DNA from 4 places in the Streptomyces venetus genome. Region 3 is predicted to be linked to each of the others. Evidence: riboswitches for the same ligand, from Rfam matches in the RefSeq annotation. Region 3 holds a riboswitch; each other region holds the start of a gene.
What was found. Region 3 has a riboswitch for cyclic di-AMP ahead of ABEA82_RS17520 (transglycosylase family protein). Riboswitches for the same ligand answer to the same signal wherever they lie in the genome.
Positions count from the first base shown of each region.

Region 1: it holds a riboswitch for cyclic di-AMP, as region 3 does, so the genes downstream of both, ABEA82_RS07960 (C40 family peptidase) here and ABEA82_RS17520 (transglycosylase family protein) in region 3, are expected to answer to the same signal.
Region 2: it holds a riboswitch for cyclic di-AMP, as region 3 does, so the genes downstream of both, ABEA82_RS13670 (M23 family metallopeptidase) here and ABEA82_RS17520 (transglycosylase family protein) in region 3, are expected to answer to the same signal.
Region 4: it holds a riboswitch for cyclic di-AMP, as region 3 does, so the genes downstream of both, ABEA82_RS08970 (transglycosylase SLT domain-containing protein) here and ABEA82_RS17520 (transglycosylase family protein) in region 3, are expected to answer to the same signal.

Region 1 is NZ_BAABET010000002.1:674,470-681,512, forward strand. It holds gene ABEA82_RS07950 (M23 family metallopeptidase) at 1-496, shown strand, start outside; gene pcrA (DNA helicase PcrA) at 549-3,026, opposite strand; cyclic di-AMP (ydaO/yuaA leader) riboswitch at 3,317-3,488, shown strand; gene ABEA82_RS07960 (C40 family peptidase) at 3,497-4,666, shown strand; gene ABEA82_RS07965 (SLAC1 family transporter) at 4,772-5,707, shown strand; gene ABEA82_RS07970 (hypothetical protein) at 5,685-6,038, opposite strand; gene ABEA82_RS07975 (C40 family peptidase) at 6,463-7,043, shown strand, end outside.
Region 2 is NZ_BAABET010000003.1:818,752-825,794, reverse strand. It holds gene trmB (tRNA (guanosine(46)-N7)-methyltransferase TrmB) at 1-15, shown strand, start outside; gene ABEA82_RS13680 (PrsW family intramembrane metalloprotease) at 74-1,378, shown strand; gene ABEA82_RS13675 (aldo/keto reductase) at 1,412-2,356, opposite strand; gene ABEA82_RS13670 (M23 family metallopeptidase) at 2,527-3,558, opposite strand; cyclic di-AMP (ydaO/yuaA leader) riboswitch at 3,570-3,726, opposite strand; tRNA gene ABEA82_RS13665 (tRNA-Met) at 4,016-4,089, opposite strand; gene ABEA82_RS13660 (dihydrofolate reductase family protein) at 4,145-5,275, opposite strand; gene ABEA82_RS13655 (MarR family winged helix-turn-helix transcriptional regulator) at 5,401-5,916, shown strand; gene ABEA82_RS13650 (GTP cyclohydrolase II) at 6,055-6,696, shown strand; gene ABEA82_RS13645 (MarR family winged helix-turn-helix transcriptional regulator) at 6,797-7,043, shown strand, end outside.
Region 3 is NZ_BAABET010000005.1:92,972-100,014, reverse strand. It holds gene ABEA82_RS17535 (nucleoside triphosphate pyrophosphohydrolase) at 1-794, shown strand, start outside; gene ABEA82_RS17530 (cytochrome P450 family protein) at 847-2,142, shown strand; gene ABEA82_RS17525 (LysM peptidoglycan-binding domain-containing protein) at 2,267-3,226, shown strand; cyclic di-AMP (ydaO/yuaA leader) riboswitch at 3,455-3,621, shown strand; gene ABEA82_RS17520 (transglycosylase family protein) at 3,626-4,321, shown strand; gene eno (phosphopyruvate hydratase) at 4,601-5,890, shown strand; gene ABEA82_RS17510 (FtsB family cell division protein) at 6,010-6,486, shown strand; gene ABEA82_RS17505 (DUF501 domain-containing protein) at 6,534-7,043, shown strand, end outside.
Region 4 is NZ_BAABET010000002.1:875,002-882,044, forward strand. It holds gene ABEA82_RS08950 (ABC transporter permease) at 1-589, opposite strand, end outside; gene ABEA82_RS08955 (ABC transporter ATP-binding protein) at 576-1,589, opposite strand; gene ABEA82_RS08960 (LolA family protein) at 2,011-3,261, opposite strand; gene ABEA82_RS08965 (polyprenyl synthetase family protein) at 3,493-4,503, opposite strand; cyclic di-AMP (ydaO/yuaA leader) riboswitch at 5,008-5,186, shown strand; gene ABEA82_RS08970 (transglycosylase SLT domain-containing protein) at 5,190-5,969, shown strand; gene ABEA82_RS08975 (HAD family hydrolase) at 5,933-6,781, opposite strand; gene ABEA82_RS08980 (GNAT family N-acetyltransferase) at 6,976-7,043, shown strand, end outside.

The DNA.
Region 1 (7,043 bases), on a different contig from region 3:
GGCCAGCCGCACGCAGGAACGCATCGACCTCAAGGCCCAGCAGGCGGCCGAGCGGAAGCGGGCGGCGGAGGAGGCGGCCCGCAAGGAGCGGCTGCGCCCGAAGTTCGCCATGCCGGTCGCCCGCCACGGACTCAGCGCCCAGTACGGCCAGGCCGGCATCAACTGGATGTCCCTGCACACCGGCATCGACTTCCCCGTCTCGTACGGCACGACCGTGATGGCCGCGACCGACGGCACCGTCCGCACCCAGTGGAACAGCGCGTACGGCAACATGCTGATCCTGACCGGGAAGGACGGCACGGAGACGTGGTACTGCCACCTCTCCACCTACACGGTCCCCTCCGGCACGTCCGTGAAGGCCGGCGATCCGATCGCCCGGTCCGGCAACTCCGGCAACTCGACCGGTCCTCACCTGCACTTCGAGGTGCGCCCGGCCGGCGGCTCGCCGATCGACCCGCTCCCGTGGCTGCGCAGCCACGGCGTCGACCCGACGTAACGTCTCAGCAGCCCCCGCCGCGCGTGCGAGCGGGGGCCGGCATCCGACCGGGCTAGAGCTTCTCCACCGGTGCGTACCGCAGCAGCAGCCGCTTCGGCTTGGTGTCCCCGAAGTCGATCGTCGCCTCCGCGTTCGCGCCCGTGCCCTTGACCGCGACGACGGTCCCGAGCCCGAACTGGTCGTGCGTGACACGGTCCCCGGCCGCCAGCGCCACGACCGGCTTCTCGGAGGTCCGGCGCGTGGCGAAACCGGAGGCGCCCGACGCCGACGAACGCGAGCGGGACGACGACAGCGAGGCCGCCACCGCCGAGACGGGTCCGGAGGACGCGGGCGCGGTCGCTCCCGTCCGCTTCCACTCCAGGTGAGTCGGGGGAATCTCCTCCAGGAACCGGGAGGGCGGGTTGTACGACGGCTGACCCCAGGCGCTGCGCATCGTCGACCGCGTCAGGTACAGCCGTTCCCGTGCGCGTGTGATGCCGACGTAGGCCAGGCGGCGCTCCTCCTCCAGCTCCTTGGTCTGGCCGAGGGCGCGCATGTGCGGGAAGACGCCGTCCTCCATGCCGGTGAGGAAGACGACCGGGAACTCCAGGCCCTTGGCGGTGTGCAGGGTCATCAGCGTGATGACCCCGTCGCCGTCCTCCTCGTCCGGGATCTGGTCGGAGTCGGCGACCAGGGCGACCTGCTCGAGGAAGTCGGCGAGGGTGCCCTGCTCGTCTTCGCCGCGCTCCTGCTCGAACTCCATGGCGACGGCGGCGAGCTCCTGGAGGTTCTCGATCCGGGTCTCGTCCTGCGGGTCGGTGGAGGCCTGCAACTCGGCGAGGTACCCGGTGCGTTCCAGCACGGCCTCCAGCACGGTGGCGGGTCCGGCGCCGGACTCGACGATCGTACGGAGGTCCTCCATCAGCGCGTTGAACCGCCTGACCGCGTTGGTGGAGCGCGCGGCCATGCCGTACGCCTCGTCGACGCGCTTCAGGGCCTGCGGGAAGCTGATCTTCTCGCGCTGGGAGAGGGCGTCGATCATCGCCTCGGCGCGGTCGCCGATGCCCCTCTTGGGGACGTTGAGGATCCGGCGCAGCGGCACCGAGTCCTCCGGGTTGGCCAGCACGCGCAGGTAGGCCAGGACGTCCCGGACCTCCTTGCGCTCGTAGAAGCGGACACCGCCGACGACCTTGTAGGGCAGGCCGACGCGGATGAAGATCTCCTCGAAGACACGGGACTGGGCGTTGGTGCGGTAGAAGACGGCGACGTCGCCCGCCTTCGCCTCGCCCGCGTCGGTCAGGCGGTCTATCTCCTCGGCGACGAACTGCGCCTCGTCGTGCTCGGTGTCGGCGACGTACCCGGTGATCTGCGCGCCGGTGCCCGCGTTGGTCCACAGGTTCTTGGGGCGGCGGGACTCGTTGCGCTCGATGACCGCGTTGGCGGCGCTGAGGATGGTCTGCGTGGAGCGGTAGTTCTGCTCGAGCAGGATCGTCGTCGCGTCCGGGTAGTCCTCCTCGAACTGGAGGATGTTGCGGATCGTCGCCCCGCGGAAGGCGTAGATCGACTGGTCGGCGTCACCCACCACGCACAGCTCGGCGGGCGGGACCTCGGCCTCGGGCGGCACGTCGACCGGGTGCTCGGAGGTGCCGACCAGCTCGCGGACCAGGGCGTACTGGGCGTGGTTGGTGTCCTGGTACTCGTCCACCAGCACGTGCCGGAAGCGGCGGCGGTAGTGCTCGGCGACGTCCGGGAAGGCGCGCAGCAGGTTGACCGTCGTCATGATCAGGTCGTCGAAGTCGAGGGCGTTGGCCTCGCGCAGTCGCGACTGGTACATCGCGTAGGCCTGGGCGAGGGTCTTCTCGAAGCCGTCGCTCGCCTGCGCCGCGAAGTCCTCCTCGTCGATCAGCTCGTTCTTCAGGTTGCTGATCTTCGCGCTGAACGACTTCGGCGGGAAGCGCTTGGGGTCGAGGTCCAGATCGCGGCAGACCAGGGCCATCAGGCGCTTGGAGTCGGCGGCGTCGTAGATCGAGAAGGAGGAGGTGAAGCCGAGCTTCTTGCTCTCCCGCCGCAGGATGCGCACGCACGCGCTGTGGAAGGTCATCACCCACATGGCGTTCGCGCGCGGGCCGACGAGCTGCTCGACGCGTTCCTTCATCTCGCCCGCGGCCTTGTTGGTGAAGGTGATCGCGAGGATCTGGCCCGGGTGGACGTCCCGCTCGGCGAGCAGGTGGGCGATGCGGTGCGTGAGCACGCGGGTCTTGCCGGAGCCGGCACCGGCCACGATGAGCAGCGGGGAGCCGGAGTGGACGACGGCGGCGCGCTGGTTGTCGTTCAGCCCCTCCAAGAGGGCGGCGGTGTCCACCACCGGGCGCGGGGCGCCGTCCCGGTAGTGGGTGTCCCGGTCCGGCGGCACGTCGAACTTCCCGCCGAACAGATCGTCCGGAACCTGCTCCGGTACGTGATCGTCCTCGGGCGGCGGCGGGGGCTCGTCCGCGGGGCCCCGCTGGGCCTGGAGGTCCGCCAGGAAGCTGTCGTCAAAGAGGCTGCTCATCGCTCTACGAGTCTAGGGCGCCCCACTGACAGCCCGCCGCCGCCCTGAGAACATCGCCGAAACGACCCCCTCGTCACCCTTCAGGGCCGGTCGATCACGGCCCGCGACGATCGACATAATTCCTGACGATTCACGATCAATCCCCACCAGTCGATCACTTTCAGCAACGCTCCGGGATAAGGTCACGAAAATGTATCGGGCATATCACCCATCAACCTTCACAAGGGCCACACGAGTTGGCTACCGTGCGGGCAGGCCGCACGACCCCCACCGGCGAACGTCGCCGGGCCGCGCGGCCTCCGCCGAGTCCGGTGTGCCGTAGCGGCAGCCGGAGCCGGGGACCCACCGAGACCTTGGGGTGAATCGGCCCGACTCCCTTCCCGGAGATGGCCGTAGGGCAACCCTTCCGAACCACCCGCCCGAACCCGACAGCTAACCCGGTAGGCGGAGCATGGAAGGAGTCGCCTCCCTTGGCGTCGCACCGCAAGTCGCGTCCCTCCGGTACGCGCGTAGCAGGCATACGGACCCCCGCCCTAGCGACGGCGGCCCTCACCTCCGTGGCCCTGCTGTCCCAGTCGGCCAACGCCGCCCCCACGGCCGACGACAAGCCCAGCCTGGAAGAAGTCGAGAAGAAGGTCGACGACCTGTACCGCCAGGCCGAGTCGGCGACCGACAAGTACAACGCGGCCAAGGAGAAGACCGCGAAGCAGCGCAAGCGCGTCGACAACCTCCTCGACGACGTCGCCCAGCGCACCCAGAAGCTCAACGAGGCCCGTGAGGAGCTGGGTTCCTTCGCCGCCGCCCAGTACCGCACCGGCGCCTCCGCCCCGGACACGGCGACGTTCCTGCTGGCGGACACGCCGCAGGACTACTTCGACCAGACCCAGCTGATGGACCGGATGACCGGCCGCCAGAAGGTGGCGGTCGACGACTTCGTCACCCAGCAGTCCGAGACGATGAAGAAGCGCCGGGAGGCCACCGAGAGCCTCGAGACGCTCACCGAGTCGCAGGGCGACCTGAAGACGGCCAAGTCCACCGTCCAGCGGAAGCTGGCCGACGCCCGCGAGCTGCTGTCGAAGCTGACGGCCGAGGAGAAGGCGCGGCTCGCGGCGATCGAGAAGAAGAAACAGGAAGAGGCCGCCCGCAAGGCCGAAGAACTGGCCCGGCAGCAGGCGGCGCAGCAGAAGGCGCGGGAGGAGGCCGCTGCCCAGCAGCAGGAGAGCGGTTCCTCGTCGTCCTCGGGCTCGTCCTCCTCCTCGGCCCCGGTGGACTCCTCGTACAGCTCCAAGGCCGACAAGGCGCTCGCCTTCGCCCGGGCCCAGATCGGCAAGCCGTACGTGTGGGGCGCCATCGGCCCCGACTCCTACGACTGCTCCGGCCTCACCCAGGCCGCCTGGAAGGCCGCGGGCGTCACCCTGCCGCGCACGACCTACGACCAGGTCAACGCCGGCACCACGGTCTCCCTCTCCCAGGCGCAACCCGGTGACCTGGTCTTCTTCTACGACGACGTCACCCACGTCGGCATCTACATCGGCAACGGCATGATGATCCACGCCCCGAAGCCCGGCGCCTACGTGCGCGAGGAGTCGATCTACTACGACGGCGAGTCGGCGATCCACAGCGTGGTGCGACCGGCCTGAGAGGCCCCCGCCCGAGGTCCTGGTCCGAGAGGTCTCCTACGTTTTTGAGGGGCACGCGCGCGTGCCCCTCTCATAACACGCGCGGCGCTCTCTAGCATCGGCGCTATGTCCGGCCCCTCCCCCTTCGCCACCTTGTGGGCGATGTATGCGCTGGCGACCGGCACGTTGTCGGTCGGTCTCGACTCGGCGGGGTACGAGGTCCTCTCCCGTATCACCCTTCTCCTGGCCTGCGGGGCCTGGCTGGTGTCGGTCGCGGATGTCCTCCGGCGGACGACCTGGCGGACGGAGACGCCCGCCGCGGTCACCACCCTGGCGGCGACCGCCGTCCTCGGCACCGGCTTCTCCGCGGCCGGCCGGCAGGCGCTCGCCGAAGCGCTGCTGGCGGTCAGCGCGCTCCTCTGGGCCACACTGCTCGTGGTGGAGGACAAGGAGCGGGGCGGGCCCGCGTTCCTGCGCTGTGTGGTCACCCAGGGGCTCGCCGTGCTCGCCGCCACGCTCGCCGCGGCCGTGTCGGCGGCCTGGCTCGCACAGGCGGCCCTGGTGGTCTTCTGGCTGGGGCTGCTGCTGTGCGGCCTCGCCCTGCCCCGTTCCGACCCCCGGCAGGTGGCCAGGGGGGCCGGGGACCATTGGCTGGCCTGCGGCGCGCTCGCCGTCTCGGCCCTCGCCGGGGCGAAACTCCTCAGCGCTGACAGCGCACGCCTGTATCTGTGGAACGACGAGAACCGGAGCGTCCTGCGCACGACGGCCGTCACGCTGCTCGTGCTCACACTGACCTGCTGCGTCGCCCTGCTCGTCGCCGAACTCGTGTGGCCCCGGCACCGCTACGACGTGCGGCGCTGGGCGACCGTGTTCGGCGCGGCCGCGTCGGCGACGGCCACCCTCGCCGTCGCCGCCGCCCTCGACGTCCCGTGGCTGGACGGCCTCGGGGAGGCACTGCTGTGGATCGCGGTGGCGGCGTGGCTCGGGTGCGCCGCCTGGACGGTCGCCTCGGCCCGGGCCGGCGAGGAGCCCGGCGGGGTCAGGTCCAGAGCACGGCGATGAAGACGTTCGCCGCCGTCAGAGCCCCGACCAGGCCGAACAGGCCCTTGTCCACCTTCTCGTCGTCCCGTTTCACGTAGACCAGACCGAGGATCACGATCAGCAGGGCCAGCTTCACGCCGATCTTCACATTGTTCACGGACTGGTCGTCGGCCTGGTTGAGGCCGACCAGGATCACCCCGGTGACCAGCATCGTCAGCGCGCCGTGCAGCATCGCGGGGGTGTAGCGGGCGGTGCCCTCGCCCATCGCCTTCATCTGGGTGAGGAAACCGCCCAGGAGCGACGCGATGCCGATGATGTGGAGGCCGACGACGAGGTGGATGAGTATGTCCATGAGGCCGGAGCCTAATGAGGGGCCCCGGAGCCGCCCGACACCGGCCCGTCTCCTGCATATATGCGCCCTATAGCACCCGGCCGCCGTCCTCCGCCCGCGTTTTCGGCGCATCGGTCATCACGCTGAGTTAATTCGACGGTGCCAGGGCGAGATCACGACCACATACGGTCACCGCCGGTCCTCTCGGGACACTTCCGCGCACCCGCCACCGGCCCGCAGCGGTGAGGTTTAGCGTCCTCCTCCAGGTGACCGGCTCCCCACCGCCGCCCGGGCCAGGGGCGGCAGTCGGGCACCACCGCCGAGAAGGTCCGGCGGCGGTCCGCTTCCCCTGTGCGGGCCGTCGCCGGACGCGCAGGCCGCCCGTCCGCTCCCCCAGGCGGCCGCACGCACCCACCGGCGGTCGAGGAAAGGACGTGGCCTCCAGGTGGCAGCGCACCGCAAGCCCCGCCAGCGCTCCGCGAGCGGCAACACGGCCCGTACGGCCGCCACGATCGCCCTCGCCGGCGCGGCGACCGCGACGGCCTTCGACGGCACCGGACACGCCGAACCGGAGCTCACCCCCGGTCAGGTCAAGTCCCGGGTGGACGGGCTGTACCGGGAGGCGGAGGTCGCCACCGAGAAGTACAACGGCGCGAAGGAGAGGGCCGAGGCGGCCGGGCAGCGGCTGCGGGACCTCCAGGACCGGGCGGCCCGCAAGGAGGACCGGCTCAACACGGCCCGCGAGGCCCTGGGTTCCGTCGCCGCCGCGCAGTACCGCGAAGGCGGCCTCGACCCCGCGCTGCGGCTCGCCCTGTCCGACGATCCCGACCGGTATCTCGAGAACGCCGAGTTCGTCGAGCGGACCGGCAACCGGCAGAAGGCCGCCGTCTCGCGCGTACGCCGGCAGCTCCGCGAGATCGAGCAGTTGCGCGGGGCCGCCCATATCGAGCTGACCTCGCTGAAGTCGCGGCAGCAGGAGCTGAAACGGCACAAGAAGACGATCAGCGCCAAGCTGGGCTCCGCACG
Region 2 (7,043 bases), on a different contig from region 3:
CCCGTCGGCGCCTGACCGCATCCGCACCTCCTCCGCCTGCGGACAGCGCCCATCCGTCGTTAGGGTCGAAGCCGTGGCCACCAGCCCCCCACTCCCGTCGCACCCCGGCGGCCCCCTGCGGCACGCCCACTGGTGGCAGCGCACCTGGGTCCGCTACGCCGCGCTGACGACGCTCCTCGCGATCTCCGGCCTCGTGATCCTCGCCCTGGTCCGCGAGGAGACCGGCACGGAGGGGTTCCTGGTGGGGCTCGGGCTGGCCACGCTCCCGGTCCCGCTGCTCATCGCCACGTTCCGGTGGCTGGACCGGGTCGAACCGGGCCCGTGGCGGAACCTGTTGTTCTGCTTCGCCTGGGGCGCCTGCGCGGCGGCGCTGATAGCGATCGTCGCCAACAGCTTCGCGACGAGATGGATAGCGACGGCGACCGCGGACCCGTCCAGCGCCGACACCCTCGGCGCGACCGTGATAGCCCCGGTGGTGGAGGAGACGGCCAAGGCGGCGGCCGTCCTGTTGGTCTTCCTCTTCCGGCGCCGCGACTTCACCGGCATCGTCGACGGGGTCGTGCTGGCCGGTGTGACCGCGACCGGCTTCGCGTTCACGGAGAACATCCTCTACCTGGGCATGGCCTTCGGCACCGACCAGCTCACCGGCCACAGCGGCATCGCCTCCGTCACGGCGGCGACCTTCTTCGTGCGCGTCATCATGTCGCCCTTCGCGCACCCGCTCTTCACCGTGCTGACCGGCATCGGCTTCGGCATCGCCGCGCTCACGGCGGACGGCCGGCCCGTCCGCCGGGTCGCCTTCCCGCTCTCCGGGCTGCTGCTCGCGATGGGCATGCACGCGATGTGGAACGGCTCGTCCTCGTTCGGTGAGTACGGGTTCTTCGCCGTGTACGCGGCGTTCATGGTGCCCATCTTCGGGCTGCTGACCTGGCTGGTGGTCTGGACACGGCAGCGGGAGCTGCGGACCGTGCAGACGGAACTGCCCGCGTACGCCGTGGCCGGGTGGCTGTCCCCGGCGGAGCCGTACGCGCTCGGCTCGATGCGGGCCCGGCGGATCGCCCGCCAGTACGCCCGCCGCCACGCGGGCAGGGCGGCGGCACGGGCGGTGGCGCAGTACGAGGGGTACGCGACGTCCCTGGCGTTCCTCCGGCACCGGGGCCGCAAGGGCCGGACCGGTGGTGCCGACTTCGTCGTCCGGGAACGGGAACTGCTCGACGAGCTGTGGCGGCGCCGGGAGGCCGCCCGCCCCGCGCTGGACCACGCGGCGCGGCTCACGGCCCCTCCGGTCCCGGTGGCGGCACCGCCCTGGCCGGTGTACGGGGCGTACGGGTACAGCCATCCGACGCCGTACCCCGCGTACAACCCGTACCGCTCGTAGCCGGAAAGGCACCGAGCCCGGCCCGGGGCGTTCTCAGGCGGAAGCCTCCGTGAGCCGTCCCACCTCCGCGTCCGTCAGGGTCAGCCGCCCGACCTCCAGCAGCGCGGGCAGCTGCTCCACCGTCCGCGCCGAGGCGATCGGCGCGGCCACCGTGGGCTGGGCGGCGAGCCAGGCCAGGGCGACCGTGGCGACGGGGGCGTCATGGGCCGCGGCGATCTCGTCGAGGGCGTCGAGGACCCGGAGGCCCCGCTCGGTCTCCAGGTGCTTGGCGGCACCGCCCGCCCGCGCGCTCTCGACGGTCGTACCGGGCCGGTACTTGCCCGTGAGGAAGCCGGACGCGAGCGCGTAGTAGGGGACGGCCGCGAGGCCCGCCTGCTCGGCCAGGTCCTGGAGCTCGCCCTCGTAGGTGTCGCGGGAGACCAGGTTGTAGTGGGGCTGGAGGGCCACGTACCGGGCGAGGCGCTCACGGTCGGAGAACTCCAGGGACGCCCGCAGCCGCTCCGCGGAGATGTTGGAGGCCGCGATGTGCCGCACCTTGCCGGCCTTCACCAGTTCGTCGAGCGCGCCGATGATCTCCTCGACCGGCACGTCGGGCCGGTCGAAGTGGGTGTAGTAGAGGTCGATGTAGTCGGTCCGCAGGCGCCGCAGGGAAGCGTCGGCGGCGGCCTTGATGTTGGCGGCGGACAGGCCCTGGAACTCGGGGTGCTGGCCGACCTTGGTGGCGACGACGACGTCGGAGCGGTTGCCGCGCGCCTCGAGCCACTTGCCGAGTATGGTCTCGGACTCGCCGCCCTGGTTGCCGTCGACCCACGCCGAGTAGACGTCGGCGGTGTCGACGAAATTGCCGCCGGCGGCGGTGTACGCGTCGAGGACGGCGAAGGACCGGTCCTCGCCGGCGGTCCAGCCGAAGACGTTGCCGCCGAGGGCGAGCGGGAAGACCTCGAGGTCGGAGGAGCCGAGCTTGCGAAGAGAAGTCATGCTCCACGTCAACGACCGTACGAGAGCGGCTCATTCCGCGTCGGATGCGAAAACCGCGTGAACGCAGTCCCGCGATCGTGAACAACCGAAAACCGGCAGCCCTGACGTCGGGGGGTCGTCATCAGGACCGCCGGTGCTTCAACTGGCGTGCGCTGCTCGGGGGGTGAGGCTCAGGGAGTGAGGCCCTTGCCCCGCAGCCACGCCATCGGGTCGATGCCGCTGGAGGAACCACCGGAGTGGACCTCGAGGTGCAGGTGGGCGCCGGTGACGTTGCCGGTGGCGCCGACGCGGCCGATGACGTCGCCCGTGCTGACCTTCTGCCCGACGCTGACGCCGATGGAGGACTGGTGCGCGTACCAGATCTCCGTGCCGTCATCGAGGGTCAGGACCGTCTTGTAGCCGTAGGAGCCGTTCCAGCCGGCCTCGGTGATGGTGCCGCTGTGCACCGCCTTGATCGGGGTACCCGTGGGCGCGGCGAAGTCCAGACCCGTGTGGTAGCCGGAGGACCAGTAGGCGCCGGCCTGACCGAAGGTGGAGGTGAGGGTGTACGAGGAGGTCGGCAGCGTGAACTGCTTGGCGAGGGCGGCGAGCCGCTCGGCCTCGGCCTTCTTCCGGGCCTCCTCCTCCGCCTTCTTCTTGGCTTCGGCGGCCTTGGCCTTGGCTTCCTGCTCCGCCTTGGCGGCGGCTTCCGCGGCCGCCTTCTCGGCGGCCTTCGCGGCGTCCTGTGCGGCCTTGGTCTCGATCTGCTCCTGCTGGCGCTCGACCTGGGCCATGATCCGGGCGCGCAGCGCCTCGCCGGCGCCGGAGCCGCCCTGGTCGGTCTCGGCGGACGCCGTGGCGAGGTCGCTGAGCGGGGTGGCGGAACCTTCGGGGGTGTCGTCGTCCGAGATGAGGGAACCCACCGAGGGCAGGTCCGGCACGGAGATCGACACCGGCGGCTTGCCGGTCTGGGCGCTGGCGATGCCGCCCGCGCCCACGGCGGCTATGACGCCGACGCCGAGGACGGTGGAGCTGCGGGCGAGTCCTCCGCCGCGCTGCTTGGTGACGCGATGCCGGCCACGGACGGGACGGATGGACTCCGCGGTGGGGTTCCACTCCTGGAACGGGCCCTCGTCGGTGCGGTGACCGCCGAAGCCGAAGGTCTCGGTGTCGCGCTGGTGGGGCGCGGGCGGGGCCGCGGGGGCAGGCCGGTTGGACGCCACGTGGGCGTACTCCTTTCCTTCCTTCTCGCCTACCGGGTTAGCTGACGGGTTCGGAGCAGGAAGGTCTCCTACGCGCGTATACCAACCGTGCTTCCACGGCGATATCCGCCCGATTCACCCCAAGTGGTGGTTCCCCGGTTCCCTTTCGGGATTCGGCGCGTGCGCACGGAGCCGCCTTCTGTGACGGCTGGGACGACCGCGCTGCGTTATCGAACGTTAATAGACGCGCGGTGGGTATTCCAGCGATTCCGCTTGATCATTAACCTTTTTCGCGCGGACTTACCTGCCACGACCAGCTCAAATCGGACGAGTTGGCCGCTCCGCAAGTGATTCACGGGTTTTGACGACGCGTCAGCTGGGCAGCGGAGCGGGGCGGTTCACTCACTGCCCGTGACGATGAAGGCCCGACATGCACCGAGGGCCGGAACCCTTTCGGATTCCGGCCCTCGGCCTTCAGTAGCGGGGACAGGATTTGAACCTGCGACCTCTGGGTTATGAGCCCAGCGAGCTACCGAGCTGCTCCACCCCGCGTCGTTGTGTCTCCAGTGTACGCCATCCGCGGGACCGCTCGCGCACACCCGCCGGTTCAGCTCAGCAGGTGGCGGTTCGGAGCCTTCGCCTGCCCCTCGTACTCAGGCAGGACGACGACCTCCGCTCCCCCGGCCGCCAGGACGCCGCTGCCGTCGGCCCCCGCCACGAAGGTGTCCGGCTCGCGCCAGGCCGTGACGACCCGCCGCACGCCCGCGTCGAGGATCAGCCGGGCGCAGGGTGCGGGGCGGGAGGCGCGGCGGGCGCAGGGCTCCAGGCTGCTGTAGACCGTCGCGCCGGTGAGCCTCGGGTCGGCCGGGTCGGTCTTCGCCAGGGCCGCCTCCTCCGCGTGCACGACCGCGTCGCCGCCCTCGCGGGAGTGGCCGCGGGCCAGTTCCGTACCGTCGGCCGCGACCACCACCGCGCCGACGCTGAACGCCGTGTCCGACGGCGGACACTGCGCGGCCAGTTCGCAGGCGAGGGCGAGCCAGCGGTGGTCGGCGGCGGTGGGGAGGGAGCCGGTGCCCGGGGCGGTCGGCTCGTAGCGCATGAGGACCACGTCCTCGATCCGCCGGGTCTCCAGCAGCCGGAGCCGGCCGGGCGGGTAGCCGCCGGGCCCGAAGAGGCGGGGGGCGTCGGGGTCGCCCACGAAGAGCGGGGCGAGGACCAGCTGGAGTTCGTCGGCGAGGCCCTGGGTGAGCAGTTGGGTGTGGATCAGACCGCCGCCCTCGACCATGAGCCGGCGCACCCCGCGTACGTCGTGCAGGTGGGTGAGGAGGCGCCGCCAGTCGAGGCCGGCGCCGAGCGGGACGACGTCCGCGGCGAGGCCGCGGGCCCGGGCGCGTTCGGCGCCCTCGTCGGTGGTGTAGAGGACCTTCTCGCCGCCGGTGTGCCAGAACCGCGCCTCCGGGTCGAGGTCGCCGGTGCCGCTGACGGTGACCTTCAGCGGGTATTCCGGCAGGCCGGCGGCCGTGCGGGCGGCACGCCGCACGGGTGAGTTGACCAGCAGCCGCGGGTTGTCGGCACGGATGGTCCCCGCGCCGACCAGGATCGCGTCGACGGAGGCCCGGACCTCGTCGACCCGGTCGAAGTCGGCCGGGCTGGACAGGAGCAGGCGTTCGGGGCCGGTGTCGTCCAGGTAGCCGTCGAGGGAGACGGCGGCGGACAGCAGGACGTACGGGTGGGGCATCGACGCGCTCCTCGGCGGCTCGGGTCACGGAGGCGGGGCTGGGCTCGACCGGACTGGAGTGGAGTGGACTGACTGGGCCGGACGGCGGGCTTGGTTCAAGTTTGAAACAAACCTACACTGGTGGCATGACGAATCGCTGGCTCACCCCCGAGGAGCAACGCGCCTGGCGCGCGTACATCGCCGCCTCGCTGCTCCTGGAGGACGCGATCGACCGGCAGCTCCAGCAGGACGCCGGCATGCCCCACCTGTACTACTCCATCCTGTCCGTCCTGTCCGAGTCCCCGGAACGGCGGCTGCGCATGACCGACCTCGCCGAGCGGCTGAAGATCACGCGCAGCCGGCTGACGTACGCGGTGACGCGGCTGGAGAAGGACGGCATGCTGCGGCGCGAGGCCTGCCGGTACGACAAGCGGGGGAGCATCGCGGCCCTGACCGACGAGGGGTTCGCCGTGCTGGAGCGCGCCGCGCCCGGGCATGTCGAGACCGTGCGGAGTTTCCTGTTCGACCGGCTCAGCGAGGAGCAGGTGGGGCAGCTGGAGGAGATCTCCTCGGCGATCGCACAGGGGCTCCAGGAGGACGGGGCGCGTCCGGCGTCGGACGACGTGCCGTGGCGGCGGAGGTCGTCGACGTCCTGTTCGTGAGGCACGTCACAAGACCCTGACGGTCATTGCTTCAAATTTTAAGCAAGAGTAGGGTTCCGATCACGGATCTGCTTCAAATCTGAAGCAGTCCGGCAGACGGCTGTGCAGCCGAACAGGAACGGAACCCGGAGGCCCCGCATGCCCGACACCCCCACCGTCGTCGCCACCCCGCGCTCCCGTGTCCGGGTCCCGCTGCGCTTCCAGGACGGTTACGAGGCCGACGCCGAACTCGTCACCTTCCACGGTCTGGCCGACGGCCAGGAGCACGTGGCCGTCGTCCTGGGCGAGCCCGGCCCGGTTCCGCTGGTGCGGCTGCACTCCGAGTGCCTGACCGGGGACGTGTTCGGCTCGGCCCGTTGCGACTGCGGGCCGCAGCTGCGCGAGGCCGTCGAGCGCATAGCCGACCGCGGCGGCGTGCTCCTCTACCTCCGCCAGGAGGGCCGGGGCATCGGCCTCTACAACAAGCTCGACGCGTACGCCCTCCAGGACGAGGGCCTCGACACGTACGAGGCGAACGCGGCCCTGGGGCTGCCCGAGGACGCCCGCGACTACACGGCGGCGGCCCAGATGCTGCGGGCCCTGGGCATCGGCGAACTGGACCTGCTCTCCAACAACCCCGACAAGGCGGACCAGTTGCGCGCCCTGGGCGTCGACGTCCGCGACCGGATCCCCACGGGTGTCTTCACCACCGCGCACAACGTCCGCTATCTGCGCGCGAAAGTCCTCCAGACGCAGCACACGCTGCCGCTCGCCGCGCTGACGGAGCTGAGCGCCGGCTAGCACCTCCCGGCCGCTGCCGGACGGCGAACGGAACTGCTTGCCCCTCGGCTCATCGGGTACAGCCTTTGAAAGAGGGCGACCTCAGCAGTACCCGGAGCTTATGGAAAGTGACCGTTTCGTGACCGAACTCGGCGGCCCCGGTGACCACCGGGCGAGGAGACCGGGCGACGGCCCGGAGGCCGTCGCGTCACAGATCGCCGATGCGGTGGACAGCCTGGCGACCCTCTGGTCGGTCGCCGCCCAGGACGCGTCCCTGCGTCTTTCCCTGCACCAGCTGCGCGCACTGCGCACGTTGGAGGCGGCGCCAGGCCTGAACCTCACGACCCTGGCCGACCGGCTGGACATAG
Region 3 (7,043 bases):
AGGCGTCCCCGACCGCCGAGGAACTGGTCGGCGCCTGCGCCGGGGGCCGCACGGTGGTCGTGGTGGCGACGGGCGAGGGCGAGCCCGCCCTGACGGACGGCCTGGCCCGCCTCGCCGGCGGCGGACGCGTCGCCATGCCCGAGCTGGAACTGCTCCCCGCCTCCTACGACCTGCCCGGCGCCCGCCTCCTCGACCTCGTCCAGGTCATGGACCGCATCCGCGCCGAGTGCCCGTGGTCGTCCCAGCAGACCCACAAGGGCCTCGCCAAGTACGGCATCGAGGAGGCGTACGAACTCGTCGAGGCGATCGAGGAGGGCGACCGCGACGAGCTGCGCGAGGAGCTCGGTGACGTCCTCCTCCAGGTCGTCTTCCACGCCCGGATCGCGGAGGAGGGCCGCCCGGAGGACGGGGAGGACGCCTTCTCCATCGACGACGTGGCCGCCGGCATCGTCGCCAAGCTGATCCACCGCCACCCGCACGTCTTCGGTGACGCGACGGCCACCACGCCCGAGGAGGTCAAGGCGCACTGGCTGCGCACCAAGGCGGTCGAGAAGCAGCGCACCTCGGTCACCGAGGGCATCCCCCTGGGCCAGCCCGGCCTGGCGCTCGCCGCCAAGCTGGCGTCCCGCGCCCGCACCGCGCACCTGGACATACCGCTCCCGCCCGTCGAGGGCATCGGCTACGAGCTGCTGGCCCTGGCGGTCCGCGCGGAGTCGGAGGGCGTGGACCCGGAGGCGGCCCTGAGGGCGGCGGCCCGCGCGTACCGGGACGCCATACGGGAGGCCGAGGGCTGAGCAGGCCCCGGGGCGGGCAGGGGGCCCGCGGCACGCCGGATACCGTCGAGGAGTGACCGACCAGCCCCAGCCCAGCACTCCCGCCGCTCCCGACCTCTTCACCTGGGAGTTCGCGAGCGACCCCTACCCCGCCTACGCCTGGCTCCGCGAGCACAGCCCCGTCCACAGGACGCGGCTTCCCAGCGGTGTGGAGGCCTGGCTGGTCACGCGGTACGCCGACGCCAAGCAGACCCTCGCCGACCACCGTCTCTCCAAGAACCCGGCGCACCACGCCGAGCCCGCGCACGCCAAGGGCAAGACCGGAATCCCCGGCGAGCGCAAGGCCGAGCTGATGACGCATCTGCTGAACATCGACCCGCCGGACCACACCCGGCTGCGGCGGCTGGTGTCCAAGGCGTTCACACCCCGCCGGGTCGCCGAGTTCGCGCCACGGGTGCAGGAGCTGACCGACCGTCTCATCGACGGGTTCGCGCAGAAGGGGTCCGCCGACCTCATCCACGAGTTCGCGTTTCCGCTCCCCATCTACGCCATCTGCGACCTGCTCGGCGTCCCTCGCGAGGACCAGGACGACTTCCGCGACTGGGCGGGCATGATGATCCGTCACCAGGGCGGGCCCCGGGGCGGGGTGGCGCGGTCCGTGAAGAAGATGCGCGGCTACCTCGCCGATCTGATCCACCGCAAGCGGGAGGCGCTGCCCGCGGAACCCGCCCCGGGCGAGGACCTCATCTCCGGGCTCATCCGCGCCTCCGACCACGGTGAGCACCTCACCGAGAACGAGGCCGCGGCCATGGCCTTCATCCTGCTGTTCGCCGGTTTCGAGACGACCGTCAACCTCATCGGCAACGGCACCTACGCCCTGCTCACCCACCCCGAGCAGCGCGAGCGGCTCCAGCGGTCCCTGGCCGCCCACGACACCGCGCTCCTGGAGACCGGCGTCGAGGAACTGCTGCGCTACGACGGTCCCGTCGAGCTCGCCACCTGGCGCTTCGCCACCGAGCCGCTCACCATCGGCGGGCAGCGCATCGCGGCAGGCGACCCGGTCCTCGTGGTCCTTGCCGCCGCCGACCGGGACCCGGAGCGGTTCACGGACCCGGATGTGCTCGATCTCTCCCGCCGCGACAACCAGCACCTCGGCTACGGCCACGGCATCCACTACTGCCTCGGCGCCCCGCTCGCCCGGCTGGAGGGCCAGACCGCGCTCGCCACCCTCCTCACCCGCCTCCCCGACCTGCGGCTCGCGGTGGATCCGGCCGAGCTGAGATGGCGCGGCGGCCTCATCATGCGCGGGCTGCGCACGCTGCCGGTGGAGTTCGCGCCGGCCAAGAGTGACGAAACATCAGCACTGTGATCTTCACGTGATCTACGCGGCATGAACTTGTGACAAGTGATCGTCTGCCGATACGTTCACCCATCAGCGCGCCAGGGTCACCTGCGCCGCGCCGGTCACTGCTTCCCTCGCGAAAGGTCTCCGTATGCTCTCCGGGAACGGTCGGCACCGTCGCCCCCGCCAGGCTCCGGCTCTCCTCCTCGCGGCCGGAGTGACCGGCTCCGCCATCGCGATCCCGCTCCTCGGAGCCTCCGGCGCCAGCGCGGCCGACGGCACGACCTGGGACCGGGTCGCGGACTGTGAGACCGGCGGCGCCTGGAGCCAGAACAGCGGCAACGGCTACTACGGCGGCCTCGCGATCTCCCAGGAGGACTGGGAGAACAACGGTGGCCTCGACTACGCGGCGAGCGCCGACCTGGCCAGCCGCTCCCAGCAGATAGCCGTGGCCGAGAGAATCCTCGCCGACCAGGGAGTCGGCGCCTGGCGTACCTGCGGGCTGCTCTCCGGCCTGGAGCAGGGCAAGGGATCGGACTCCTCCGACTCCTCCTCCGACTCCTCCGGTTCGACGGACTCGCCCGGTCTGCTCGACTCGCTCGGTTCCTCCCCCTCCGACGACCCCTCCTCTTCCCCGTCGTCGTCGCCCGACACGTCGTCGGACTCGAAGGACGAGACCGGCAAGTCCGGCAATTCGGGTGAATCCGGGGAGTCGTCGCAGAAGCAGCAGCCCGGCAGCTCTCCGTCGGCCACCCCCGAGCGTGACACGTCCGACTCCAAGCAGGGCGGCGACTCCTCGGCGCCGGCCGACACGGGCTCCGGCAGGCACCGCGGCCCCAGCGCCGACGAAACCTCGACGTCCGACAGCGGCCGTGCGGACGAGTCCACGGGCCGTCACGCCTCGCGCGGCGCCGAGAGTTCCCGTGACGCCTCCGAAGGCGCCTACATCGTGGGTGTCGGCGACAGCCTCTGGTCCATCGCCGACTCCCTTGACATCAGCGGCGGATGGCACGAGCTCTACGACGGCAACAAGAAGGCCGTCGGCGACGACCCGAACCTCATCCGTCCCGGTGAGAAGCTCGCGGTGGAGGGCGAAGCGGACGAGAAGTAGCTGTTCGGGCAGTGCGGAAACGGGGGCGGAAGTCACCCCGTAACCCCACGAGTTCGCGTCATGGTTCGCGGCGAATGTCCCGTTTGGGGTCCGTGAGAGATAGATCTCAGAAGCCTTGATCGTCTTTGAAATTCCGCGGATCCCGTGCCTAACGTCGTGACCGCTCGTCACCACGAGCCCCGGCTGCCGCAACGCCGAATCCTGCCAGCGGCCGTACGGGAACAGTCGTCGCGTCAAGCGCCGTAGGCAGGAGCGGGGGACCCAAGGTAGGTGCCCGACCGGCCACTTGTGCCGGAAGGGCTAGGGGTGAAGCCGTGTCCCGGGAGGGGCGCGGCCGGGCAACTCAACCGGCCCGAACCCGACAGCTCACCTCGCAGGCGTCGGTGAGGGGATCTCTCCATGCTGTTTTCCAGCAAGGGCAAGCACCGCCGTCCGTCCAAGGCCAGCCGTGCCATCGCCGTCGCCGGTGTCACCGGCGCCGCCGTCGCCGCCCCGCTGATGGCGACCGGCACCGCCTCCGCCGCCACCACCTCCGAGTGGGACACCGTCGCCCAGTGCGAGTCCGGCGGCAACTGGTCCATCAACACCGGCAACGGCTACTACGGCGGTCTGCAGTTCTCCGCCTCCACCTGGTCCGCGTACGGCGGCACCCAGTACGCCTCGACCGCCGACCAGGCCAGCAAGGACCAGCAGATCCAGGTCGCCGAGAAGGTCCTGGCGAGCCAGGGCAAGGGCGCCTGGCCGGTCTGCGGCAAGGGCCTGTCGGGCGCCTCCACCGGCGGCGGCTCCTCGAGCGACTCCGGCAGCTCCTCGCAGCAGAGCCAGCAGCAGAGCACCGAGTCCCGCGAGACCCAGCAGCAGCCGGCCTCCCGCTCCGACGAGCGCCCGGCCGCCAAGAAGACCGTCACCACCCCGACCGGCAAGAAGGTCAAGAAGGGTGACGGCGAGTACAAGGTCGTCAAGGGCGACACCCTCAGCTCCATCGCCGAGGAGAAGAAGGTCCAGGGCGGCTGGGAGAAGCTCTACCAGCTGAACAAGGACATCATCGACGACGCCAACCTCATCTACACGGGCCAGCAGCTGCACCTGAAGTAAGCAGCGGCCCCCGCCCACCTCGGGCGGCCCCCGTCCCCACGGGCTCCCCGCCCCGGTGCGTCCTCCCCCGTACGCGCCGGGGCGGGGTTTTTTCCGCCGGCCTTTGCGCCCCGGCTTTGTTCCGTTCGGAAACAATTTACTCTCGGTTCTGTCCATGGGGTGGGCGACCCGGTGGCCGATCGCCGCGAGCCGGTTAGGCTCATGTCGCGAGCCACCGGCCCGCACCTCGCTGGGCCCGAGCGGCCCGCGTAACCGCGTCACATCAAGAAGGAGATGCTCGTGCCGTCCATCGACGTCGTCGTAGCCCGGGAAATCCTGGACTCCCGAGGCAACCCCACGGTCGAGGTCGAGGTCGGCCTCGACGACGGCAGCACCGGTCGTGCCGCCGTCCCGTCCGGCGCCTCCACGGGCGCCTTCGAGGCCATCGAGCTCCGCGACGGCGACTCGAACCGCTACCTCGGCAAGGGTGTGGAGAAGGCCGTCCTCGCGGTCATCGAGCAGATCGGCCCGGAGCTCGTCGGTTACGACGCCACCGAGCAGCGCCTGATCGACCAGGCGATGTTCGACCTGGACGCCACCGACAACAAGGGCTCCCTCGGCGCCAACGCCATCCTCGGCGTCTCCCTCGCCGTCGCCCACGCCGCCTCCGAGGCCAGCGACCTGCCGCTCTTCCGCTACCTGGGCGGTCCGAACGCGCACCTGCTGCCGGTGCCGATGATGAACATCCTGAACGGCGGCTCGCACGCCGACTCCAACGTGGACATCCAGGAGTTCATGATCGCCCCGATCGGCGCGGAGTCGTTCTCCGAGGCCCTGCGCTGGGGCGCCGAGGTCTACCACACGCTGAAGAAGGTCCTGAAGAGCAAGGGCCTGGCCACCGGCCTCGGCGACGAGGGCGGCTTCGCCCCGAACCTCGGCTCCAACCGCGAGGCCCTCGACCTCATCCTCGAGGCGATCAACGAAGCCGGCTACACCCCCGGCGAGCAGATCGCCCTCGCCCTCGACGTGGCCGCGTCCGAGTTCTACAAGGACGGCTCCTACACCTTCGAGGGCAAGACCCGCTCCGCCGCCGAGATGACCGAGTACTACGCCGAGCTCGTCGACGCGTACCCGCTCGTCTCCATCGAGGACCCGCTGTTCGAGGACGACTGGGAGGGCTGGAAGACCATCACCGACAAGCTCGGTGACAAGGTCCAGCTCGTCGGCGACGACCTGTTCGTCACCAACCCCGAGCGCCTCGCCCGCGGCATCGAGGAGAACGCCGCGAACGCGCTCCTGGTCAAGGTCAACCAGATCGGTTCGCTCACCGAGACCCTGGACGCCGTCGAGCTGGCCCAGCGCAACGGCTTCAAGTGCATGATGTCCCACCGCTCCGGCGAGACCGAGGACGTCACCATCGCCGACCTGGCCGTCGCCACCAACTGCGGCCAGATCAAGACCGGCGCCCCGGCCCGCTCCGAGCGTGTCGCCAAGTACAACCAGCTGCTGCGCATCGAGGAGATCCTCGACGACGCCGCGGTGTACGCCGGGCGCAGCGCGTTCCCGCGGTTCCGCTCCGCCGGCCAGTAGGCACGGCGAGGGCTGAGGCACGGCCCCGCGAGGAAGCGTCGTACGTACGTCCCCGTACTCGGTCCCGTACCGTGTGCGGGGACGTACGCGCATCGGACGTGAGCGGGAGGCGGGCAGACATGGCCGTGAAGGACCGGGACCGGTTCTCCACCGCGACCAGGATCCGGCTGCTCGGAGAGCAGACCGCGGCCCGGGTCTACCGCTCCCAGACCCGGCGCCAGGCCCGCCGCTCCCGGCTGACCGGCCGGGCCGCGCTGCTCGCCCTGGTGATGTGCTCGCTGATCGTGGCGCTCGCCTACCCGATGCGCGAGTACGTCTCGCAGGGCGCCGAGATCGACGACCTCCAGAAGGAACAGCAGCAGGCGCGGCAGCGCGTCGAACGGCTGCGCGACCAGAAGGCGCGCTGGCAGGACGACGCGTATGCCGAGCAGCAGATCCGGCAGCGGTTGCACTACGTGATGCCGGGGGAGACGGGATTCATCGTCGTCGACCCGCACGCGGCGAAGCAGTCGCGCACCGACCTCGGGGCGGCCGACCGCCCCTGGTACCTCAACGTCTGGGACGGCGTCGACAAGTCCGACGCCTCCGGTCAGTGACCTGAACCCCCAGCCGGCGATCAGAGAAAGACAGTCAGAACACAGTCATGGAAACGCCCCCGCCGACCACCCCGCGCACCGAGCCCACCGACGCGGACGTCGAGGCCTTCAAGCAGCAGCTCGGTCGGCCCCCGCGCGGTCTGCGCGCGATCGCGCACCGGTGCCCGTGCGGGCAGCCCGACGTCGTCGAGACGGCACCGCGGCTGCCGGACGGCACGCCGTTCCCCACGCTGTACTACCTGACGTGCCCGCGCGCCGCCTCGGCGATCGGCACGCTGGAGGCGAACGGCGTGATGAAGGAGATGACCGAACGGCTGGCCGCGGACCCGGAGCTGGCGGCGGCCTACCGGGCGGCCCACGAGGACTACGTCCGGCGCCGCGACGAGATCGAGGAGCTGAAGAACTTCCCCAGCGCGGGCGGCATGCCGGACCGGGTGAAGTGCCTGCACGTGCTGGTGGCGCACTCGCTGGCCGCGGGCCCCGGGGTGAACCCCCTCGGGGACGAGGCGATCGCGATGCTGCCGGAGTGGTGGCGCAAGGGCCCGTGTGTGACGGCC
Region 4 (7,043 bases), on a different contig from region 3:
GGGACGCGGCGACGACCAGGGCGATCAGCAGGGCCCTGCCCAGGCCTTCGGCGAAGCTGATGTGCGTGCCGGAGATGGTCGTCAGGTCGCCGAGCGGGAAGAGGAGTGCTCCCACCGTCAGTGCCGAGACGGCGACGACGAGGGTGGCGGCCAGACAGAACAGCACGACCGTCGCGTACTTGGTGAGCAGCAGGCGGCTGCGGCCCGCCGGGGAGACCAGCAGGTAGCGCAGTGTGCCGGCATTCGCCTCGCCGGCGATGGCGTCGCCCGCCACGACGCCGATGGCCATCGGCAGGAAGAACGGGAGGGTGGCCGCCAGGGCGGTGAAGACGAGGAACAGGCCGTTGTTGGTGATCTGGGAGATGAAGGCCGGACCTCCGCCGCCTCCTCCGCCGCCGGCTGACGAACCGTCGCCCGTCTCGATCTTGACGGCGATGCCGACCAGGACCGGCACGCCCGCCAGCACGGCCAGCAGCGCGAGGGTGCGCCAGCGGCGGAAGGTGGTGGTGAGCTCGTTGCGCAGCAGCCCGAAGGTCCACAGCGGACTCACCGGGCGTGCGGTCTCGGCGACGACTTCAGCCCGCGACATCGAATCCCTCCCCCGTCAGCGCGACGAACGCGTCCTCCAGCGAGGCCCGTTCGACCGTGAAGCCGCGTACCCGGACGCCCGCGGTGACCAGCGCGGTGTTCACGTCGGCGAGGTCGCGGTCCGGTGGTTCGCCGGTCACGCGGTCGTCGGTGACGACCAGGTCGCCGACGCCCTGCTCCTTCAGCACGCGGGCCGCCTCCGCCGGGTCCGGTGTGGTCACCACCAGCCGGCCGCGCGCCCCGGCGGCCAGCTCGGCGACCGGGCCCTGGGTGATCAGACGGCCCTGTGCCATCACGGCCGCGTGCGTGCAGACCTGCTCGATCTCGTCGAGCAGGTGGGAGGAGAGGAAGACGGTCGTGCCGTCCGAGGCCAGTTCCCGTACGAGGGTGCGGATCTCGCGCATGCCCTGCGGGTCGAGGCCGTTGGTCGGCTCGTCGAGCACGAGCAGCCGGCGCGGCTGGAGCAGCGCGGCGGCGAGGCCGAGGCGTTGTTTCATACCCAGCGAGTAGGCCTTGGCCTTCTTGCCCGCGGCGGCCGTCAGGCCCACCCGGTCCAGCGCCGCGGCCACCCGGGCACGCCGGGTGCGCGGGTCGGCGGCCGGGTCGGCGGAGTCGTACCGGACGAGGTTGTCGCGGCCGGAGAGGAAGCCGTACAGGGCCGGGCCCTCGATGAGGGCGCCGACGTGCGGCAGCACGGCGCGGGTGGCCCGGGGCATGGGCTGCCCGAGCACTCGTGCCGTGCCGGAGGTGGGCTCGATGAGGCCCATCAGCATGCGGATGGTGGTGGTCTTGCCGGAGCCGTTGGGCCCCAGGAAGCCGAAGACGCTGCCCGCCGGGACGGTCAGGTCGAGCCCGTCGACAGCGAGCTGCCCGCCGCGATAGCGCTTGGTGAGTCCCCGGGTGGCGATGACCGCCTCCCCGTTCCCGTCCCCGCCCCCGCTCCCCACTCCGCGCCGCCCCGGCCCGGAAGCCGGCCCCGGCGTGGCGACCGGCTCCGACACGAGCTCGGAACCGGACGCGGCTCCCGACTCGGCTCCCGACCCGGACGCCGCCCCGGAGCGGGACGTCGCCCCAGAGCCGGACGCGGGTTCCGAACCGGACGGGGGCCTCGACTCGCGTCCCGAACCCGAGCCCCGCTCGGACTCGGGCACACGCCCCGAACCCGAACCCCGCTCGGACTCGGGCACACGCCCCGAACCCGCATCCGGCGCAGACCCCGAGCCGGACACGGACCCCGAACCCACCACGACCCCCGAGCCGGACACGAACCCCGGCCCAACCGCGGGCCCCGGCCCCGACCCCCGCCCCGGGCCCGAGTCCGGCTCGGGCGTCCGATCCGGCCGGGGTTGCGGATCCGGCTCCGCGGCGGGCTGATGGGCCATCGGCTTCCTCGTTCTCTCGGTGTCCCGTGGCGTACGGGACCTACTTGCCGGCGTCGGCCGCCTTCACCAGCGCGTCCTTGGTGACCATGCCGACGTAGACCTTGCCGTCGTCGGTGATCAGGGCGTTGACGAGGCGGGTGGAGAAGACCGTGCCCGAGCCGAACTTGCCGGTGACCTTGTCGCCGAGCGAGTTCATGAAGCCGCCGAGGTCGCCGCCGGCCCCGCCGGAGGGCACGCCCTCGCCGCCGGTGTCGAGGACGGCTATGGCGTTCCAGCCCTCGCCGAGGGTCTTCACGCCGTCCAGACCGCCGGCGCCCTTGCCCAAGTCCTCCCCGGCCTTCGGGGCGTGCCGGGTGTGCTTGCGCGCCCCGGCCTCGGCGGAGGCCTTCTCCTCGATGGCCTTCTTCTCGATGGCCTTCTCCTCGGTGACCTTCGCACCCTTCGGCGGGGTGAAGTCGAAGGTCGACGCGGCCGGCCGGTCGAAGCTCACCTGGGTGAAGCCCGCGTCGACGACGGCGGCACCACCGCTCGCCGGAGTCAGCGTGAACTTCAGCGGCGTACCCGTCTTCGCGTCCACCGCCACGGTGACCGCGCCGACCGTGGAGCCGGACTGCTTCGGCTTGATGAGCAGCTTGTAGGCGTCCCGGCCGGCGACCTGGGCGGTGCCGTCCACCGTCACGGAGGTCGTGTCGTCGACGGCCTTCAGGGCCTCTTCGGCGAAGTCCTTCGGCGTGGCCGGCGGCTGCCCCTTCTCGTGCTCCGGGCTCTGCGCGGCGGTGCCGTGGTAGACCTCGTTCGACTTGCTGTCGTAGCCCCAGACGTCCTTGCCGTTGTGGACGAGGCTGTACTCGGCGGCGTTCTCCAGCAGCGACAGCTTCTGCTTGTCCGGGCCGTCGAGCGCGACGCGCAGGGTGTGCGTGCCGGAGGCGAGTTCCGTGAGCTTGGACGTCGGGTCGGCGGAGGAACCGCCCTCGTCCGGGCTGGCCGCACCGGACATCAGGCTGCTCTCCAGCCCGCCGAGGTCCGGCAGTCCGAGATCCGTGCTGATCTTCACCGTGCCGGACAGCTGCTGCACGTCCGACTTCGCGATCTTCTCGATGAGCTGCTGCGCCGTGATCTTCGGGAGGTCGGGATCGCCCGAGTCGGCGAGTGCGGGGACCAGGCCGATCGTCGCGGCCGCCACCCCCATCACCGTGACCGGGACGACGTAGCGCGCGGCTTTGCGCCGCCCGGAGCGCTGCTCGTCGCCCTCCCCGGCGGTCGTGTTCTCGTCGGATGCGTACGGTGCCATGTGTGCCCTACCTCCGTGGTCGGCGGCGGCTGTCCGTGTCGTCCACGCACTCGTCCCTGAGCCGCCATTCTCACCCGAACAGGTGAGGAGTGGTGTTCTTCCGTGGTCTCCATCTGACCAAATCGGCCGGGGAGATACGTCAGACCGCGGGCTCAACTCCACGTACTGCTGGGGTATGACACGGAGGGGCTGCCTCTCCCCCGACCCGTAAGGGACGGGGGCGGACCAGGACTACCCGGCGCGGTGCACCACGGCGTCGCTCAGCTCCACGAGAGCCGCCTTCGCGGCGCACTCCGGCAGGGGCGCCAGGGCCGAGCGGGCGTCCTGGGCGTAGCGGACGGTGTCCCGCCGGGCCTGTTCCAGCGCGGGGTGGGCCCGCAGCAGGCGCAGGGCCTCGGCGTGCCGGACGTCGTCGGTGAGGTCGGAGTCCAGCAGCTCGCACAGGGCGATGTCGTCCGCGAGCCCGAGCCGGGCCGCCCGCTCGCGCAGCCGCAGCACCGGCATCGTGGGGATGCCCTCGCGCAGATCGGTGCCGGGCGTCTTGCCGGACTCGTGGGAGTCGGAGGCGATGTCCAGGACGTCGTCCGCGAGCTGGAAGGCGACGCCGAGCCGCTCGCCGTACTGGGTCAGCACGTCCACGACCGTCTCGTCGGCGCCGGACATCATCGCGCCGAACCGGCACGACACGGCCACCAGCGAACCGGTCTTGCCGCCCAGCACGTCCAGATAGTGCTCGACGGGGTCGCGGCCGTCCTGCGGTCCGGCCGTCTCCAGGATCTGCCCGGTCACCAGCCGTTCGAACGCCTCGGCCTGCACGCGGACCGCCTCCGGGCCGAGGTCGGCCAGGGTGTGCGAGGCGCGGGCGAAGAGGAAGTCGCCGGTGAGGACCGCGACGGAGTTGCCCCAGCGGGTGTTGGCGCTCGCCACCCCGCGGCGCACCGTCGCCTCGTCCATCACGTCGTCGTGGTACAGCGTGGCGAGGTGGGTCAGCTCGACCACGACGGCCGACGGCACGATACCGGGCGCGTACGGGTCACCGAACTGGGCGGAGAGCATCACGAGCAGCGGACGGAACCGCTTGCCTCCGGCCCGCACCAGGTGCTGGGCGGCCTCCGTGATGAAGGGCACCTCACTCTTGGTGGCCTCGAACAAGCCTTCCTCGACAGCCGCCAACCCGGCCTGGACATCGGCTTCCAGAGCCTGGTCCCGCACGCTCAGCCCGAACGGCCCGACGTCGGTCACGAGGGGTCTCCTGTCTGCTGTGTCTGCCGGTGATTACGCGGATTGTCGATAGGTCGCTGCCCTCACTCGAGTCAGCGTATCCGGTCACGTTTCGATCACTGCCAGCGCCCATGGTTACAGGCCGGGTGGTATCCGATCACGAGCTCCATGTTTTCGATCAGGCCATAAGAACAGACATTTATCGACTTACCGGGAGGTAGCGAGATATACACGATTTGCCAGGTTGCGTAAGCGAATTCCCTTTGCTGGCATTTGCCGCACAGGCTCGTGATCAGTGAGTTCGGTCACGTCGTCCCTTTTTGACACCCCCTCCGACACCAACCCGTACCCCCTTTCGCCAAAAGCCAGTTGAGCCTTGGCTCCCGCAAAGGATCAAGTAGCCCAAACCCCCCAGACCAAGGTCAACCGGCGCGATATGTGACTCCGGTGCTTGTTCCCGGCATGTGCTCTCGCATACGTTCCCGGCTTGTCCGGCGGACCGCCGAATCCTGCCGCCGCCCGGACGCCCCACACACACCGACTCACTCACGCAGGGCAGGAGCGGGGGACCCAGGTAAGTCGCCGGTCCGCACAGCGGACCGGCTCGGGGTGAAGCCGCGTACGGCAGCACGACGCCGTACGCGGCCGGGCACCTCCCGGCCCGAACCCGACAGCTCACCTCGCAGGCGCCGGAGAGGAACATCGTCATGGCCCGACGAGGCAAGCACCGTCGCATCAGAACCAGCCCGCTCACCCGAGGCGTCGTAGCCGTCGGCACCGGCGGAGCGGCACTCACCCTTCCGCTCCTCGGCGCGACGCACGCGAGCGCCGCCGAGCCCCAGAGCGCCCCCGCCGCCGCACAGTCCGTGCGCCAGGCGGCCCAGCCCGCCAAGTCCCTCACCTACACCGTGGTCAAGGGCGACACGCTCTACCGCATCGCGGACAAGTACGACGTGTCGGGCGGCTGGAAGCAGCTCTACAAGGACAACCGCGCCGCCGTCGGCGACAGCCCGAAGCTGATCCACCCGGGCCTGAAGCTGAAGGTGAAGACGGCCAAGGCGGACGCCACCGAGAAGCAGGCGACCAAGTCCTCCGCCCCGGCCAAGCCGGCCACGAAGCCCGCCACGGGCGTCGCCCAGGCCACCCCGGCCTCCGCGAAGACGTACGCGAACAACCTCGACGGGTGGATCCGCGAGGCGCTGGACATCATGGCGCAGAAGGGGATCCCGGGCTCGTACGACGGCATCTACCGCAACATCATGCGTGAGTCGTCCGGCAACCCCCAGGCGATCAACAACTGGGACTCGAACGCCGTCGCGGGCACCCCGTCCAAGGGCCTGCTCCAGGTGATCGACCCGACGTTCGCCGCCTACCACGTGGCCGGCACCTCCTTCGACCCGTACGACCCGGTCGCCAACATCACGGCGGCCTGCAACTACGCGGCTGCCCGCTACGGCTCGATCGACAACGTCAACGGCCCGTACTGATCCGCGCCGCCCAGCAGTCGCTCGAGGACGACGGCGATGCCGTCGTCCTCGTTCGACAGCGTGACCTCGTCGGCCACGGCCTTGAGTTCGGGGTGGGCGTTGGCCATGGCGACGCCGTGGGCGGCCCAGTCGAACATCGGGATGTCGTTGGGCATGTCGCCGAAGGCGATGGTGTCCGCGGGCCGCAGTCCCAGGTGCTCGGCGGCCAGCGCCAGGCCCGTCGCCTTGGTGATGCCGCACGGCTGGAGTTCGACCGTGCCGGGCCCCGACATCGTCACCGTCGCCAGTGAGCCGACCACCGAGCGGGCCGTCGCCGCCAACTCGTCGTCCGACAGCGAGGGATGGCGCAGCAGCACCTTGCTGATCGGCTCGCACCACAGATCCTCCCGCCGCTCGACCCGTACGGCGGGCAGGGTCGGGTGCGGCATGAGATAGCCCGGCTCGATGAGCGTCAGCCCGTCGACCCCGTCCTGGTCGACCGCGGCGTACACCTCCCCCACCTCGGCCTCGATCTTGCCGAGGGCGGTCTCCGCCAGTTCCCGGTCCAGCGTGATGGACCACAGCAGCCGGTCCGCGCCGGCGTCGTACACCTGCGCGCCCTGGCCGCACACCGCGAGCCCCGTGCAGCCGAGGTCGTCGAGGAGCGGCCGCACTCTCGGCGCCGGCCGGCCCGTCACCACGAGGTGCTGGGCGCCGGCGTCCGCCACCCGCGCGAGCACGGCGAGAGACCGGTCCGAGAGGGTGTCGTCGCCGCGCAGCAGCGTCCCGTCCAGGTCGGTGGCGATGAGTGAATATGCGAGGGGTGCGGCCATGATCAGAGAATACGGACAGCGCGCCGGTTCGTTTCATCGCGTGGTGGACACCGATTGCCCGATTGAGGGCCCCTCTGCACCAGTTGGCAACAACATGGTCCGCTACCTACCCGTGAGGCCGTCCCGAGCGGTACCTTCCAAGTGTCCAGGGGGGACTTGATCGGGGGGTCAGGTTGAGCAGAGGGCGCATTCGTGTGGCCGGGGCCGGGGAGCTCGGCGAGGCGGAGAGGGAGCGCTGGCGAGCGCTGCGCGCGGCGTCGGA